3 regions of the Streptomyces sp. NBC_00414 genome follow, and region 2 is predicted to be linked to each of the others. Evidence: riboswitches for the same ligand, from Rfam matches in the RefSeq annotation. Region 2 holds a riboswitch; each other region holds the start of a gene.
What was found. A riboswitch is a leader RNA that binds a small molecule or an ion and turns the genes downstream of it on or off. The one in region 2 is predicted to bind S-adenosylmethionine.
Positions count from the first base shown of each region.

Region 1 (4,898 bases), 2.5 Mb from region 2:
GCCGGCGGCTACGTTGCGCAGACCCTCGCGGACGAGAGCCTGGGCGAGCACGGTCGCCGTGGTCGTTCCGTCGCCCGCGACGTCATCCGTCTTCTTGGCGACTTCCTTGACCAGCTCTGCGCCGATCTTCTCGTACGGGTCCTCAAGCTCGATCTCCTTGGCGATGGAAACACCATCGTTGGTGATCGTGGGGGCGCCCCACTTCTTCTCTAGGACGACGTTGCGACCCTTGGGACCAAGGGTGACCTTGACGGCGTCGGCGAGCTGGTTCATCCCGCGCTCGAGACCGCGCCGTGCCTCCTCGTCGAACGCGATGATCTTGGCCATGTGAAGTGGTCCTCCCGGACTGGGGTGGAATCTCCAGGACCGCGCCTGCGCCCGCGACGGACGGTCTGCCGACCTCGGTGGTTCCCTGCCCCACCCGGCCCGCGGACCTCACTGACACGGTCCTCGTTGTCACTCTCACCTTCAGAGTGCTAACGCCAATGATTAGCACTCGACCCATGCGAGTGCAAGCGCCTCTCGATGATCCGCAGGTGGGAGAGGGTGCGAGGACAGGGCGGCCGATGACCATGGGGCGCGCGCACGCCTCACGCACCACCCGCGAGCGCCCCGCGACCGGCACCCGGGAGGGCATGCGGGGCACGACAGCTGGACAGACATGCCGCCCGGCACCCGGGCAGACATGCCGAAGGGCCCGTACCCGGGAGGTACGAGCCCTTCGGAAGAAGAACGTCGCTGCAGTAAGTCGGCGCGTGCTTCAGCCGGTCGCCAGCCGGACCATGTCCGCCTGCGGCCCCTTCTGGCCTTGCGAGATCTCGAAATCGACTCGCTGACCCTCTTCCAGGGTGCGGTAGCCGTCCATCTGAATCGCGCTGTAGTGGACGAATACATCCGCACCACCGTCGACCGCGATGAAGCCGTACCCCTTCTCCGCGTTGAACCATTTGACGGTGCCCTGAGCCATGCCTAACTCCCCTATTACTGGCCCTTGCACAGACCCGCACTTCGCGGATCCGGGTCAGACCTCACCCCCCAACGGTTGGGGGTGTGCGCCGGAACGCGTCGACCGCGGCTGAATGTATCCGTCCAACTGCCGTCTGCAACAGGTCAATCCGACGAGAATTCCGGGCACGGCTGATCGGAAATATGTGAAGGATTTACGAAGATTCAGGGCAAGTCGGGCTCGTTAAATGCCATAAACGGCTCAAACAGGCCAGTCACTTTGGCTGCTTCTTGTCGGGCCCCGGGCGCGAACTCCTATGCGCCGACCATGCGAAGCGAAGCAGGTTCCCCAACTGTACCGCGCTCAACCATACAGAATTGCCCCCTCCGCTTCTCTCACGGAGGGGGCAATTCGATGAACTCTGCGTGTTCGGCATTACCTAGGGTAATTTTCAGCCGTCACGCCGGGGCGCTCAGCCTCCGGCGACCGCCGGGATGATCGAGACCCCGACGCCGTCCGGCGTGGCCGTCTCCAGACCCTGCTCGAAGCGGACGTCGTCGTCGTTGACGTACACGTTGACGAACCGCCGCAGCTTCCCCTGGTCGTCCAGCACGCGGGCCGCGATGCCGGTGTGGTTCTTCTCCAGATCGGCGATGACCTCGGCGAGGGTCGCCCCTTCGGCGGCCACTTCGGCCTGACCACCCGTGTAGGTGCGCAGAATGGTGGGGATGCGGACGTTGACGCTCATGGAACAGGACCTCCGGTCGGGTGCGTAGCGCCCCGATAGGGGCGCGGGGCGGTGACATGTGCGGTTCCGCCGCGGGGCGCGGCCGGCCCCCACCGGCCCGCAGCGTAAAACAACGGCTAGGAACCGAGGCCGGCCTCGTGGAAGGAGTCGAGGTTCGGACGAATGGTCGCGGTCAGCCCCGTGTCGGAGGCGACGGCGTCCAGCGTCTTCAGACCGTCCCCGGTGTTGAGGACGACGGTCGTCAGCGTGGGATCGAGCAGACCGGCCTCGATCAGCTTCTTCGCGACCCCCACCGTCACCCCGCCGGCGGTCTCCGCGAAGATCCCCTCGGTCCGCGCCAGGAGCTTGATCGCGTCGACGACCTGCTCGTCGTTCACGTCCTCCACGGCGCCCCCGGTGCGACGGGCGATGTCGAGCACGTACGGCCCGTCGGCCGGGTTCCCGATGGCGAGGGACTTCGCGATCGTGTTCGGCTTCTGCGGCCGTACGACGTCGTGCCCGGCCTTGAAGGCGACGGACACCGGTGAACAGCCCTCGGCCTGGGCACCGAAGATCTTGTACGGCTTGTCCTCGACGAGGCCGAGCTCGATCAGTTCCTTCAGGCCCTTGTCGATCTTCGTCAGCTGCGAGCCGGAGGCGATGGGCACGACCAGCTGGTCCGGCAGCCGCCAGCCGAGCTGCTCACAGATCTCGTACGCCAGGGTCTTGGAGCCCTCCGCGTAGTACGGCCGCAGGTTGACGTTGACGAAACCCCAGCCCTCGCCGGCCGGGTCGCCGATCAGCTCGGAGCAGAAGCGGTTCACGTCGTCGTAGTTGCCCTCGATGCCGACGAGCTCGCCGCCGTAGACCGCGGCCATGACGACCTTGCCCTGCTCCAGGTCGTGCGGGATGAACACGCAGGAACGGAAGCCGGCACGGGCCGCGGCTGCGCCCACCGCACCGGCGAGGTTGCCGGTGGAGGAGCAGGAAAGGGTGGTGAAATCGAAAGCGCGCGCGGCCTCGATGGCCTGGGCGACGACGCGGTCCTTGAAGGAGTGCGTCGGGTTGCCCGAGTCGTCCTTGACGAAGAGCTTGCCCGCGTCGACGCCCAGCTCACGGGCCAGGTTGTCGGCCTGCACGAGCTTGGTCCAGCCGGGGTTGATGTTCGGCTTCTCCGCCACGTCCGCGGGGACGGGCAGCAGCGGCGCGTACCGCCAGATGTTCGCGGGGCCCGCTTCGATCCGCTTGCGGAGTTCCTCGGTGTCGTAGCCGGAGAAGTCGTAGGCGATCTCCAGCGGGCCGAAACACTCCTCGCAGGCGAAGACCGGACCGAGCGGGACGCGGTGGCCGCACTCGCGGCAGGAGAGCGCGGCGGCCGGACCGAGGTCGACGGAGTTGGCGACGGGGGTGGAATTCGTGGTGCTTGCAACTGTCTGCGCAGCCATGGAGGCGAGGCCCTTTCCTCATCTTCCTCACGACGCACTTCGCCATGAGACGGATTTGGCACCTTCCCGAGCCGGGAGCCTCGCTGCGCTGATCGGCGATGATCAGGACGAGACCGGCTGGAGGGTTGCCGGGGCTTCAACGGGCCGTATCCCTCTGCCCCTCTGGATGAGCGGTATTCAGTTGTGGTCCTGCACGTGATTTTAGTTGTCCACGCAACGACCCCCGACATGCGATGGTCATCAGCGTTGTTCAAGACTGTAACCGAAGGCCTGGATGGTGGAGAGAGCCGTCCGAACCGCGAGATGACCGTCACACCGGGTTTCCGTCCCTTCGGACGCACGCATCCCAATGAACGCAAGGGAGAGCCGCACGTGCTGGAAGACGTCGAGCGCTGGCTGAGCACGCGCTCCTGGTCCGTCGAGGACCGCCCGCTCAAGAAGATCGTCGCCGCGAAGCGGTCCACCGGGTCCACGGTGAGTGTCGTACTGCCCGCACTCAACGAGGAGGAGACGGTCGGCGAGATCGTCGCCGTGATCCGCCGCGAGCTGATGACCGCGAAAGTGCCGCTCGTCGACGAGATCGTGGTGATCGACTCGGGCTCCACGGACCGCACCTCCGAGGTCGCCGCGGCGGCGGGCGCCCGTGTGGTGCACCGGGACGAGATCCTGCCCCGCATCCCGGCCGTCCCCGGCAAGGGCGAGGTGCTGTGGCGCTCGCTGCTCGTCACGCGCGGGGACATCGTGGCCTTCGTCGACGCGGACCTGAAGGAGTTCTCCGCGGACTTCGTCTCCGGGATCGTCGGTCCGCTGCTCACCGACCCGGGCGTGGACCTCGTCAAGGCGATGTACGACCGTCCGCTCGGCTCCGCCGCGGGTCAGGGCGGCCGGGTCACGGAACTCATGGCCCGCCCGCTGCTCAACATGCACTGGCCGCAGCTGGCGGGCTTCGTCCAGCCGCTGGGCGGGGAGTACGCGGCCCGCCGCTCCCTCCTCGAACGGCTGCCGTTCCCCGTCGGGTACGGCGTGGAGCTGGGCATGCTGGTCGACTCGCTGCACCTGGTCGGCCTGGACGCCCTCGCGCAGGTCGACGTGGGCGTGCGCAAGCACCGGCACCAGGACGGGCAGGCGCTCGGGCGGATGTCCGCGGCGATCTACCGCACGGCTCAGCTGCGGCTTGCGCGTGGGCACATGATCCGGCCGTCGCTCACGCAGTTCGTGCGGGGGGAGAGCGGCTTCGAGCCGCGGACGCATTCGGTGGACATGGAGGAACGTCCCCCGATGATCGACATCGGAGAGTACGTGTCGCGGCGCGCGGCGTAGGGGCACGGCTCCGCTGCGCGGGAAGCACCGTCGTCGGCTGCGGCCCGGTGGAACCGATTGCGCCGTTCCCCGCGCCCCCATCAGGGGCGCGGGGAACGGCGCAATCTTTTGTCTTTAGGGGCGCGGGGAACTGCGCGGCCCGCCCCCGCCGGGGGCCAGGTGACCCACGACCTCCCTCCGCGGCCAGGGGGAACGTTTGAGCGGATAGCGCTGCGGCTAGATTTCGAGTCATGGCTCACACGCACGGCACCCACCCCGTCCTCGTCGCGTCCAACCGCGGCCCGGTCTCGTACACGAAGGACGAGTCCGGCGAGCTCACGGCCAAGCGCGGCGGAGGCGGACTCGTGTCGGGCCTCTCCGCGATCGGCCCCGACGCCGGCGCCCTGTGGGTCTGCTCGGCCCTCGGCGACGGCGACCGCGAGGCGGTACGGCGCGGCGTCGGCGAAGAGGGCGTACGGAT
Region 1 is NZ_CP107935.1:4,835,949-4,840,846, forward strand. It holds gene groL (chaperonin GroEL) at 1-327, opposite strand, end outside; gene OHS59_RS20760 (cold-shock protein) at 761-967, opposite strand; gene OHS59_RS20765 (MoaD/ThiS family protein) at 1,419-1,694, opposite strand; gene thrC (threonine synthase) at 1,811-3,118, opposite strand; SAM riboswitch class I at 3,134-3,291, opposite strand; gene OHS59_RS20775 (glucosyl-3-phosphoglycerate synthase) at 3,491-4,438, shown strand; gene OHS59_RS20780 (alpha,alpha-trehalose-phosphate synthase (UDP-forming)) at 4,669-4,898, shown strand, end outside.
Region 1: it holds a riboswitch for S-adenosylmethionine, as region 2 does, so the genes downstream of both, thrC (threonine synthase) here and OHS59_RS32040 (aminotransferase class V-fold PLP-dependent enzyme) in region 2, are expected to answer to the same signal.

Region 2 (4,898 bases):
GGGAGCGGCGAGGCGCTCTGCGTGGTTCGGTCCCGTTACGTCATGCTCTGCTCATGCTCGGCAACTGGGGTACATCCGGCAACAGGACGCTCAGGGCGGTCCGAAGTCAGCCCGCTCCGGTCACCTACGGACTGATCGCCCTGTGCTGCGCGATCTTCGTGATCGGCCCGGCCTCGGGGCTCGGTCCGGCGTACGGCACCGGTGACGAGCTGCTTTCGGCCCAGCGGGCCTATTTCGAGCGGTGGGGCGTGGTGCCCGTCGAGCTGTTCCAGGGCACTCTGCGGGCCGCCGCCACCCCGGCCACCGCGCTGTTCGTGCACGGCAGCTGGCTGCATCTACTGGGGAACATGCTCTTCCTCTACGTCTTCGGGGCGATGGCCGAGGAGAGGATGGGCCACTTCGAGTTCGCCCTCTTCTACGTGGGCTGCGGCTACCTCGCCCTGCTGGGCTACGCGGTCGCCCACGCCGACTCGGCGCAGACCCTCGTGGGCGCCTCGGGGGCGATCTCCGCGGTCCTCGGCGCGTTTCTGTACCTGTTCCCCAAAGCCCGGGTGACCAGTCTCTTTCCGTTCCTCTTCTTCCTCCCGCTGCGGTTTCCCGCCTATGTGGTGCTGCCGTTCTGGGTGTCCCTGCAGTGGCTGGCGGCGGGGCGCGCGTCGCAGGGGCCGGGGGTCGCCTATCTGGCGCACCTGCTGGGCTTCTCCGCCGGCTTCCTCTACGCGTGGGTGCGGTACGGCCGTCCGGCTAGAGTGAAAAGCCCAGCGACGGCCACCGAGGGAGAAAACCAGCCGTGATCACCGCGATCGTGCTCATCAAGACCAGCGTGGACCGGATTCCCGAGATCGCCGAGTCGATCGCGGCGCTGGACAGCGTCAGCGAGGTCTTCTCCGTCACGGGGACGTACGACTTGATCGCCATGGTCCGGGTGAAGGCTCATGACGATCTGGCCGACGTCATTCCCGGCATGATCAGCAAGATTCCGGGGGTCGAGGGCACGGACACGCATGTGGCGTTCCGCACGTACTCGCAGCACGACCTGGAGGCCGCGTTCGCCATCGGGGGCGACAACTAGCCCTCTCCGGGGAGGGGGTGCGGGCTGTGTGTCGGGTGCCGCGCCGTCGTGGCTGGCCGCGCCCCTTACGGGGCCCATCCTCTACGCGGCCGGGACGCAGCGCCCGTTCTCCGTGCGGTAGGTCCAGCTGGCGCCGTTCTTGACGAGTTCCTTCACGGCGCCCACGAAACGGTTCACGTGTTCGTCGGGGGTGCCCGCGCCGAAGCTGACGCGGATGGCGTTCAGGGACTTCTCGCCGGGGGCGGCCTCGGGGGCACCGCACTCGCCCTGGGACTGCGGGTCGCTGCCGAGGAGCGTACGGACGAGCGGGTGGGCGCAGAAGAGGCCGTCGCGGACGCCGATGCCGTACTCGGCGGAGAGCGCGGCGGCGAAGTGCGAACTGTTCCAGCCGTCGACGACGAACGAGATGACGCCGACGCGCGGGGCGTCGTCACCGAAGAGCGAGAGCACGCGGACCTCCGGCACCTCGGCGAGGCCCCGGCGGACGGTGGCGACGAGCTGCTGCTCACGGGCGACCAGCGTGTCGAAGCCGGCCTCGGTGAGGGCCTTGCAGGCGGAGGCGATGGAGTAGGCGCCGATGACGTTGGGCGAACCGGCCTCGTGCCGTGCGGCGCTCTCGTGCCACTCGACGTCCACGCCGCCGTCCACGCGCCGCGACACCTTCTTCGAGGCACCACCGCCGGCGAGGTACGGGTCGGCCTCGCGCAGCCAGTCGAAGCGCCCCGCGAGCACGCCCGAGCCGAACGGCGCGTACAGCTTGTGGCCGGAGAACGCGACCCAGTCCACGTCCAACTCCTGTACGGAGACGGGGTGGTGGGGCGCGAGCTGGGCCGCGTCGAGCACGATGCGGGCGCCGTGCGCGTGGGCGGCGGCGGCCAGTTCCCGTACGGGCCACAGCTCACCGGTGACGTTCGAGGCGCCCGTGACGCACACCAGCGCCGGACCGTAGGGGTCCCGCTCTGCGAGGGCCCGCTCCAGCGTCGCGACGGCCTCGGCCGGGGTGCGCGGGGCGTTGAGGTAGGTGACCCGGGCGTCCTGCCACGGCAGCAGCGACGCGTGGTGCTCGGTCTCGAAGACGAAGACCTGGCAGTCGGCGGGGAGGGCGGCGGCGAGGAGGTTGAGCGAGTCGGTGGTGGACCGGGTGAAGACGACCTCGTCGTCGTCCCGGCAGTCGAGGAACTCCCCCACGGTCCTGCGGGCGTTCTCGAAGAGGTCCGTGGAGAGCTGGGACAGGTAGCCGGCCCCGCGGTGCACGCTGCCGTAGTACGGGGCGTACGCGGCGACGTCGTCCCACACGCGCTGGAGGGCGGGGGCGCTGGCCGCGTAGTCGAGCGCGGCGTAGGTGACCTCTCCGCCGGTCACGAGCGGCACGGTGACGTCCCGGCCCAGGACGGCCAGGGGCCCGTCGGTGCCGGTGGCACAGTGGGCGGACCGGTCGGCGGCGGTGGTGGAGACAGACATGGCGAACTCCCGTGAGAGGCAGGCGAGATCACCGTGCGAGCGGACAGGGCTCAGCACGGGAAAGGTGAAAGGGGTACGCGGAAGTGGGGCTCGGCGCCCTATCGCATTCGCTTGCTCATGAAAGGCTCCCTCGAACGACCAGGACCCCTGGTGTGTCCGCTCCAGCGAGCGGTGAGGGGTCCGCGCTTGCCGTAGACCTCACTGCCTACGACCTGGTCTTCACCCGGGGCACCCCGCCACGGACGGAGGGTTGCCGGACAGTCGGCCGGGGCCTGTTGACTGTCACTCATGACCTGCCAGCATCATGCCACACGATGATCCGACCGCAACCGCCCTGTCCGCATACCGGGACGACCGACCTGGTCCCCACCTCAGGGGCTCCACCCCCGAACCCCCGATTGCGCAGTTCCCCGCGCCCCTAGGGGGCCCTAGGGGCGCGCCCGGCGGATCAGGGGCGCGGGGAACGGCACAATCGTGTGGGCCCACCCCCACCCGGCGGATCAGGGGCGCGGGGAACGGCGCGATCTTTTGCGCCCGCCCCGCCAACCCGCACCCCGCACCGCCAGCGCCAGCGCCTACGCGTTGGTCGCGGCCACCCACCGCTCAAGCGTCCGCAACGCCGCCCCGGAATCGATCGCCTCCGCGGCGCGAGCCATCTGCGTCCGGATCTGTTCGGCGAGCGACCCGGAGCCGGGCGCGAGAGCCACCAGCGCCGCCGCCGAGTTCAGCAGCACCGCCTCCCGCACGGGCCCCCGCTCACCCCCCAGCAGCCGTCGCGCGACATCCGCGTTGTACGAGGCGTCGGCCCCCCGCAGCGCCTCCACCGGCACCAGCTCGATCCCCACGTCACGCGGGTCGAAGGCCTCCTCGTGGACCTTCCCGTCCCGTACGACCCACACCCGGGACGTGGACGTGGTGGTCAGCTCGTCGAGCCCGTCGTCGCCGCGGAAGACGAGCGAGGAGTTGCCGCGCTCGGCAAGGACCCCGGCCACGATGGGCGCCATGGGCGCGTGCGCGACCCCGACGGCCTGGGACTTCACCCGGGCCGGGTTGGTGAGCGGACCGAGGAAGTTGAAGACGGTGCGGATGCCCAGTTGCCCGCGCGCCGCCGCCACGTGCCGCAGCGCCGGATGGAACTTCACGGCGAAGCAGAAGGTGATCCCGGCCTCCTCGGCCACCTCGGCCACCCGCCGCGGAGTCAGCTCCAGGTTCACGCCGAGCTTTTCGAGCACGTCCGAGGCGCCGGACGCGGAGGAGGCCGCGCGGTTGCCGTGCTTGACGACCTTGGCACCCGTACCGGCGATGACGACGGCCGACATCGTCGAGATGTTGACGGTCTTCGCGCCGTCACCGCCGGTGCCGACGATGTCGACGGTGTCACCCGGCACTTCGATCACGTTGGCGTGCGCGTACATCGTGCGCACCATGCCGGAGATCTCCTCGACGGTCTCGCCCTTGGCCCGCAGGGCCACCGCGAACCCGGCGATCTGCGCGTCGGTCGCCTCGCCCCGCATGATCAGGTCCATCGCCCAGGCCGTGTCGTCGGCGCCCAGGTCGCGCCCGTCCAGCAGGCCGTTCAGGAGGGCGGGCCAGGAACGGCCCGCCGCGAAGTCGCCTCCAGCGGGGGTCACAGCACTCATCTGCCGCTCCTGGGTTCGTGTCCGGGGATGTGGGTCCACCCTATCCAGCCCCGGGGACGGCAAAGAGCCCCGTCCATGCAATGGACGGGGCTCCTGCCGTGGCGAACAGGTGGTGATCAGTGGTGGCCGTGGCCGCTCGTGATCTCCTTGTACTCCTCGGCGGTCGGCTTGGGGATCTGGCCGTCCTCACCGAAGTAGGCGGTGCTGAGCTTCGCGCGGAGCTTCTGCGGGCCCTTCACCTTGCGCTCGACGCCGTTCTCGTCGACCGTCGGGCCGATCTCGGCCGGCTTGTACTGCTCGTGCGCCGTGAGGGTGTGCATGGCCTCCTGGCTGAGCGGCTCGTGCACCTCGACGAACTCACCGTGCGGCAGGCGCTTGATGATGCCCGACTCGCGGCCGTGCAGCACCTTGTCCTTGTCCCGGCGCTGCAGGCCGAGGCAGATCCGCTTGGTGACGATGAACGCGAGCACCGGGGCGACGAAGAACGCGACCCGGACGAACCAGGTGATGGTGTTGATCGAGAGGTGGAAGTGGGTGGCCCACAGGTCGTTCCCACCGCCGACCAGCAGCACCATGTACAGAGTGATCCAGGCGACACCGAATCCCGTACGGGTCGGCGCGTTGCGCGGGCGGTCCAGGATGTGGTGCTCGCGCTGGTCGCCGGTCACCCACGCCTCGATGAACGGGTACACGGCGATCGCGACCAGGACCAGCGGGAAGATCAT
Region 2 is NZ_CP107935.1:7,372,344-7,377,241, reverse strand. It holds gene OHS59_RS32050 (rhomboid family intramembrane serine protease) at 54-794, shown strand; gene OHS59_RS32045 (Lrp/AsnC family transcriptional regulator) at 791-1,072, shown strand; gene OHS59_RS32040 (aminotransferase class V-fold PLP-dependent enzyme) at 1,154-2,533, opposite strand; SAM riboswitch class IV at 2,711-2,827, opposite strand; gene trpD (anthranilate phosphoribosyltransferase) at 3,109-4,173, opposite strand; gene qcrB (cytochrome bc1 complex cytochrome b subunit) at 4,290-4,898, opposite strand, start outside.

Region 3 (4,898 bases), 5.6 Mb from region 2:
GGGCGTTCGCAGCTGGGTCCCGTATTTCAGGCGGTGCTGCCGCCCGACCGGATGCCGGACCGCGGCTCGGCCGGGTCCCGGCCCGCCGCCGATGCGGGCGGCCGTCCGGGCGGCGGTGGCCGTGAGAGCCGTGCGGCTTCCGACAGGCCCGTCCTGGAACTGACCGCCGGTCCGAGCGCCGGTCCCGGTGCCGGAGGTGCCGCCGGACCCGTCGCGGAGCTGACCGCGGGGCCCGGGCCGGAGTTGACCGCGGGACCCGTCGCCGCGCTGCCGGCCGTACCTGCACAGCGCCAGGCGGCCGACAAGGCCTCGCCCGGACCGTCCGGCGGGCCGTCGCAGGCGACGCTGAAGTCCTCGAAGCAGCGCAACCAGCGAAAGCTCGGGCAGGCCCGTGACCTGCTCGCCGGGCATGCCGCCCGGCGGAGCGCACCCGCACCCGTCGCGGAGTCGCGGCCCTTCCGCCCGATCGAGGGCGCCTGGGGTCCCGCCGCCCAGGAACAGAGTTACCGCGCGGCCGGCACCGGAGCGGACGCGTGGCAGCAACCGGCCATCGGTACGGACATGCGCGCGGGTACGGACATGTACGCCGGTGCGCCCATGTACCCCGGCATGCCCGGCACGGGAGCGGGTGTCGCCGCCGACCAGAGCATCGGCAACGGCATGTACCTCGCAGTCGACCAGTACGTCGGCCCCCAGTACACCGGTGTCCAGCAGTCCGACACGAGCATGTACGTCGACGCGAGCACGCCCATCGCCACGGGGGTCGCCCTCGACATGCAGGCTGCGACCAGTCCCGGGTACGGCGTGCCCGCCCCCGACCCCGCCTACGCCGCGCCGGCTTACGCCACACCCGCCTACGCGGCGCCCGACCCCGGGTACGGCGGGCAGGGCGCCAGGGCCGTCGAGTTCGCACGCGCCCAGATCGGCAAGCCGTGCGTATGGGGCGCGATGGGTCCGGGTTCGTACGACCCCTCCAGTCTCACGCAGGCCGCCTGGAAGGCCGCCGGGGTCGCGCTCCCGCGTAGCGTCCAGGACCAGGCGACCGCCGGCACGATGGTGTCCGTCGCGGACATCCGGCCCGGCGACCTGGTTCTCTTCAGCGGGCAGGTCGCACACGTGGGCATCTGCACCGGCAACAACATGATGATCCACGCACCGAGCCCGGGCGTGGCCATCCGCGAGGAGTCGATCTACTGGGCCGGCGAGTCGGCGATCCACAGCGTGATACGCCCCGCCTGAGGGGCGTCGGCGGTCAGCGGGACCGTGGCGCCGATGCCGATGCCGATGCCGATGCCGATGCCGATGCCGATGCGGATGCCGGTGTCGGCTCCGTGAGCGCCTTGGTGAAACAGACGCTGAACGGGTTGCGGTCGTACGGGGCGTACGGCCGCACCTCCTGCCAGCCCTCCCGCGTGTAGAGCGCCCGTGCCTCCGGCTGGAGCGCGCCCGTCTGCAGCCACAGCCGCTCGACGCCGAGGCTCAGCGCGGTCGACTCCACCGCCGAAAGAGCCGCTCGCGCCAGGCCCCGGCCACGGTGGTCGGGGTGCACGAACACCCGCTTCACCTCGTGCCGGTCGGGCAGCCTGCGCAGTGAGGCGGTGGCCACCGGCACGTCGTCGGCGTAGGCGACCCAGGTGACGACGATCTCCTCGGCCGCGGGCTGCGGCGCACGCACCCGCCGGTGCTCGACGGGCGCGTAGCGCGGGGCCAGTTCGGCGGACATCTGCTCCCGCAGCCGGGCCGGAGCCGGGGCGTCCCACTCCTCGGACACCCAGCGGACCGCCGGTGCCCGCCGGACGGCACAATCCTCGTCCCTGGCTTCCCTGGCTTCCCTGGCTTCCAGGGTTTCCGTGGCTTCTTCCCTGATCATGCGGACATGCTCACACCGGCGGGCGAGGCGTGTCGTCGGCTGCGGCCTCCTGTTCGCAGAACGGAAACACCGTGTTCGCAACGGTGGCCGGGCAGGGCTCTAACGCCCCGTCCGCCCACTGCCGAGGAAGGCCGGGTGCCGGCCGAGACGCCGGACGTACCGATCCAGGTGGGGGTACGCGGACCGGGCGCCGCCATCCGTGCCGAGGTGGGTGAGCGCGACCCAGAGGTCGACGTCCGCGGCGGTGATCGCGTCACCCAACGCGTGGGTGTTCACAGACAGTTGGTGATCGAGCAGGGTCAGGGTCGCCGCCCTGGCATGGGGCGGGGCGGTCGGAGTGACGTCCCGGTCGAGGAGTTCACGCAGGGCGTCGATCTCGGCGGCCAGGGCCGGTGGCCGCAGCGCGGGCGGACAGGGCCCTTCGCCGTCCCGGAGGTCGGCGAGTTCCGCGAGGTCGGCGAGGTCGCGCAGGATGTCGGGCGTGTGGTTGCTGACGACGCGTCCGCTCCACCGGTCGCACAGCGCGGGCGCGGTGAGCGGGCCGTCGTAGTGGTGCCAGGTCGCCTCGTAGGCCCGGCGCAGCGCGGCGAAGGCGTCGGGTGTCTCGGCGGGGCGGGTCAGGACCGTGGTGGCCGTGGAGTTCTCAAGTCCCAGCAGGGCGAGGGTGATCGAGACGCGCAGCGAACGCTGACAGCCTTCGGACAGATACAGCTGATAGCGGTGCGCCGCCGGGTAGAAGCCGCCGGCGAGGCCGACGCCTATGCGGCCGCGGAAGCGGTGCGGGCGTGCGGTCGCGCTCGGTGCGGCCCCACTACAGGCGGGTGTGTCGGTGACCGGCGTACGTGCGGCCGTCGCGAAGGTACCTGTGCTCGCACCGCGGGAAACTGTCTCGGGCATGGCTCTCCAGAGGGAATCGCGGAAGCCCTGGCCGCCTTGTGGGCACCAGTGGCGAAACGGAGTGACTGCGCTGTGTCGTGCAGGTCCAACAGGCCCGGATCCAACGGACCGGCGGTGGACTAGTAAGCGCTGGAGACGCGCAACAGATCGATGTGCAGTCGCCTCGTCAAGCCGTTCCTGGGCAATTCCCACCCGTCCCGGTCCTGGCCCGCACGAGGCGGGACCACGCTTGTCCCGCCGCACCGGCGGAACCCGGTCGTCACCCGGGGCACCCCGTCGCGGTGGAAGGGTTGCCTGCCAGCGGGCCGGGGCCGATGACCGCACGGACGGGAAGGACTCCGTCCGACGGGCGCTGACAATCGTGACCGTCCCCGCAAGTGTCGGTGCGCTGAGTGAGGTCGTCAAGAAGGCGAGACGACGTCTCAGTACGTGGGCAGCCGGACCGGTCAGTACGTGGGCAGCCGGACCGCGGGCCGAGCCGTCCCCGGACTTCCGAGATCAATTACCGTCTGCCGGAAGAAAAGGAACAGCCGTACTGTTGTGTGCGTCGACGAGCAGACGGCGCCCGATCACGGGACCGCGAACGAGGCCGGCCGGACGCGGGTCCGCCGAGCCGCAGGGACGGAGGTGACGCACGTGCGACCACGCCCCGTGCCCCGCCTCCACGTTCCCGAGATCGCCCCGAGGCGCCGCGTCCGCCTTTACACCCGGCCGCACATCGACCTCCTGCGCATCGCCGGCGCGCTCTGTCGTCCCTGACCCGTACGTCTCGCGGCTCTGCCCTCGTCCGGTGAGGGCCGGCTCTCCCCTACGGTCGATCAGGAAGGCACGTCCCGTGTCCTCAGCACCCTCTGCCCTGCCCTCACCAACTCCCCACAGCGCCGCCCTGCACCTCGCCGTGGCGCTCGACGGCGCGGGCTGGCACCCCGCCGCCTGGCGCGAACCGGTTGCCCGCCCCCGTGACCTGCTCACCGCCGGCTACTGGACGGACCTCGTCACCGAGGCCGAACGCGGCCTGCTCGACTTCGTGACCATCGAGGACGCCCTCGGCCTCCAGTCCTCGCACTTCACCGAACCCGACGGACGGACCGACCAGGTCCGCGGCCGTCTCGACGCCGTCCTCATCGCCGCCCGCGTCGCACCGCTGACCAGCCACATAGGTCTGCTGCCGACCGTGGTGGCCACCCACACGGAGCCCTTCCACATTTCGAAGGCCATCGCCACGCTCGACTATGTGAGCACCGGCCGCGCGGGCGTCCGGGTGCAGGTGTCGGCCCGCCGGAACGAGGCCGCGCACTTCGGCCGCCGTACGCTCCCCTCGTTCCGTATCGAGGACCTGGGCAGCCCCGAGGTGCGGGAGCTGACGGTCGACCTCTTCGACGAGGCGGCCGACCACGTCGAAGCGGTACGGCGGCTGTGGGACAGTTGGGAGGACGGCGCGGAGATCCGGGACGTCGCCACCGGCCGGTTCGTGGACCGGGACAAGCTGCACTACATCGACTTCGAGGGCAAGCACTTCAGCGTCAAGGGACCCTCGATCACCCCCAGGCCCCCGCAGGGCCAGCCGCTGGTCGGTGCGCTCGCCCACGAGACCGTGACCGGCGCGCCGTTCCGGCTCCTCGGCCGCTCCGCCGACCTCGGGTTCGTCACCCCGCACGACATCGGGCAGGCCCGGACGATCGTGGCCGCGGTGCGCGCCGAACAGGACGCGGCCGGGCGGGCCGGGGAGACCCTGCACCTCTTCGGCGACCTGGTCGTCCTCCTGGACGACGACCCCGCCGAGGCCGCGGCCCGCAAGGAGCGGCTCGACGCCCTCGCGGGGTACCCGTACACGAGCGACGCCCGGATCTTCACCGGCACCCCGGTCGAACTGGCCGACCTGCTCCAGGAGTTGAGCGAGGCCGGGCTCACCGGCTTCCGGCTGCGCCCCGCCGTCGCCGGTCACGACCTCCCCGCGATCACCCGGGGCCTGGTCCCCGAACTCCAGCGCCGGGGCGTCTTCCGGCACGCGTACGAGGCCGACACCCTGCGCGGGCTGCTCGGGCTCGACCGCCCGGCCAACCGCTACGCCGCCCCCGAAGCCGTGGCCGCCGACGCCGTCACCACCGCCTGAGCCGGAAGGACCCACGAA
Region 3 is NZ_CP107935.1:1,811,062-1,815,959, reverse strand. It holds gene OHS59_RS07955 (C40 family peptidase) at 1-1,239, shown strand, start outside; gene OHS59_RS07950 (GNAT family N-acetyltransferase) at 1,253-1,870, opposite strand; gene OHS59_RS07945 (glutathione S-transferase family protein) at 1,970-2,767, opposite strand; gene OHS59_RS44510 (putative leader peptide) at 2,887-2,994, opposite strand; SAM riboswitch class IV at 2,988-3,134, opposite strand; gene OHS59_RS44505 (putative leader peptide) at 3,197-3,526, shown strand; gene OHS59_RS07940 (LLM class flavin-dependent oxidoreductase) at 3,603-4,880, shown strand.
Region 3: it holds a riboswitch for S-adenosylmethionine, as region 2 does, so the genes downstream of both, OHS59_RS44510 (putative leader peptide) here and OHS59_RS32040 (aminotransferase class V-fold PLP-dependent enzyme) in region 2, are expected to answer to the same signal.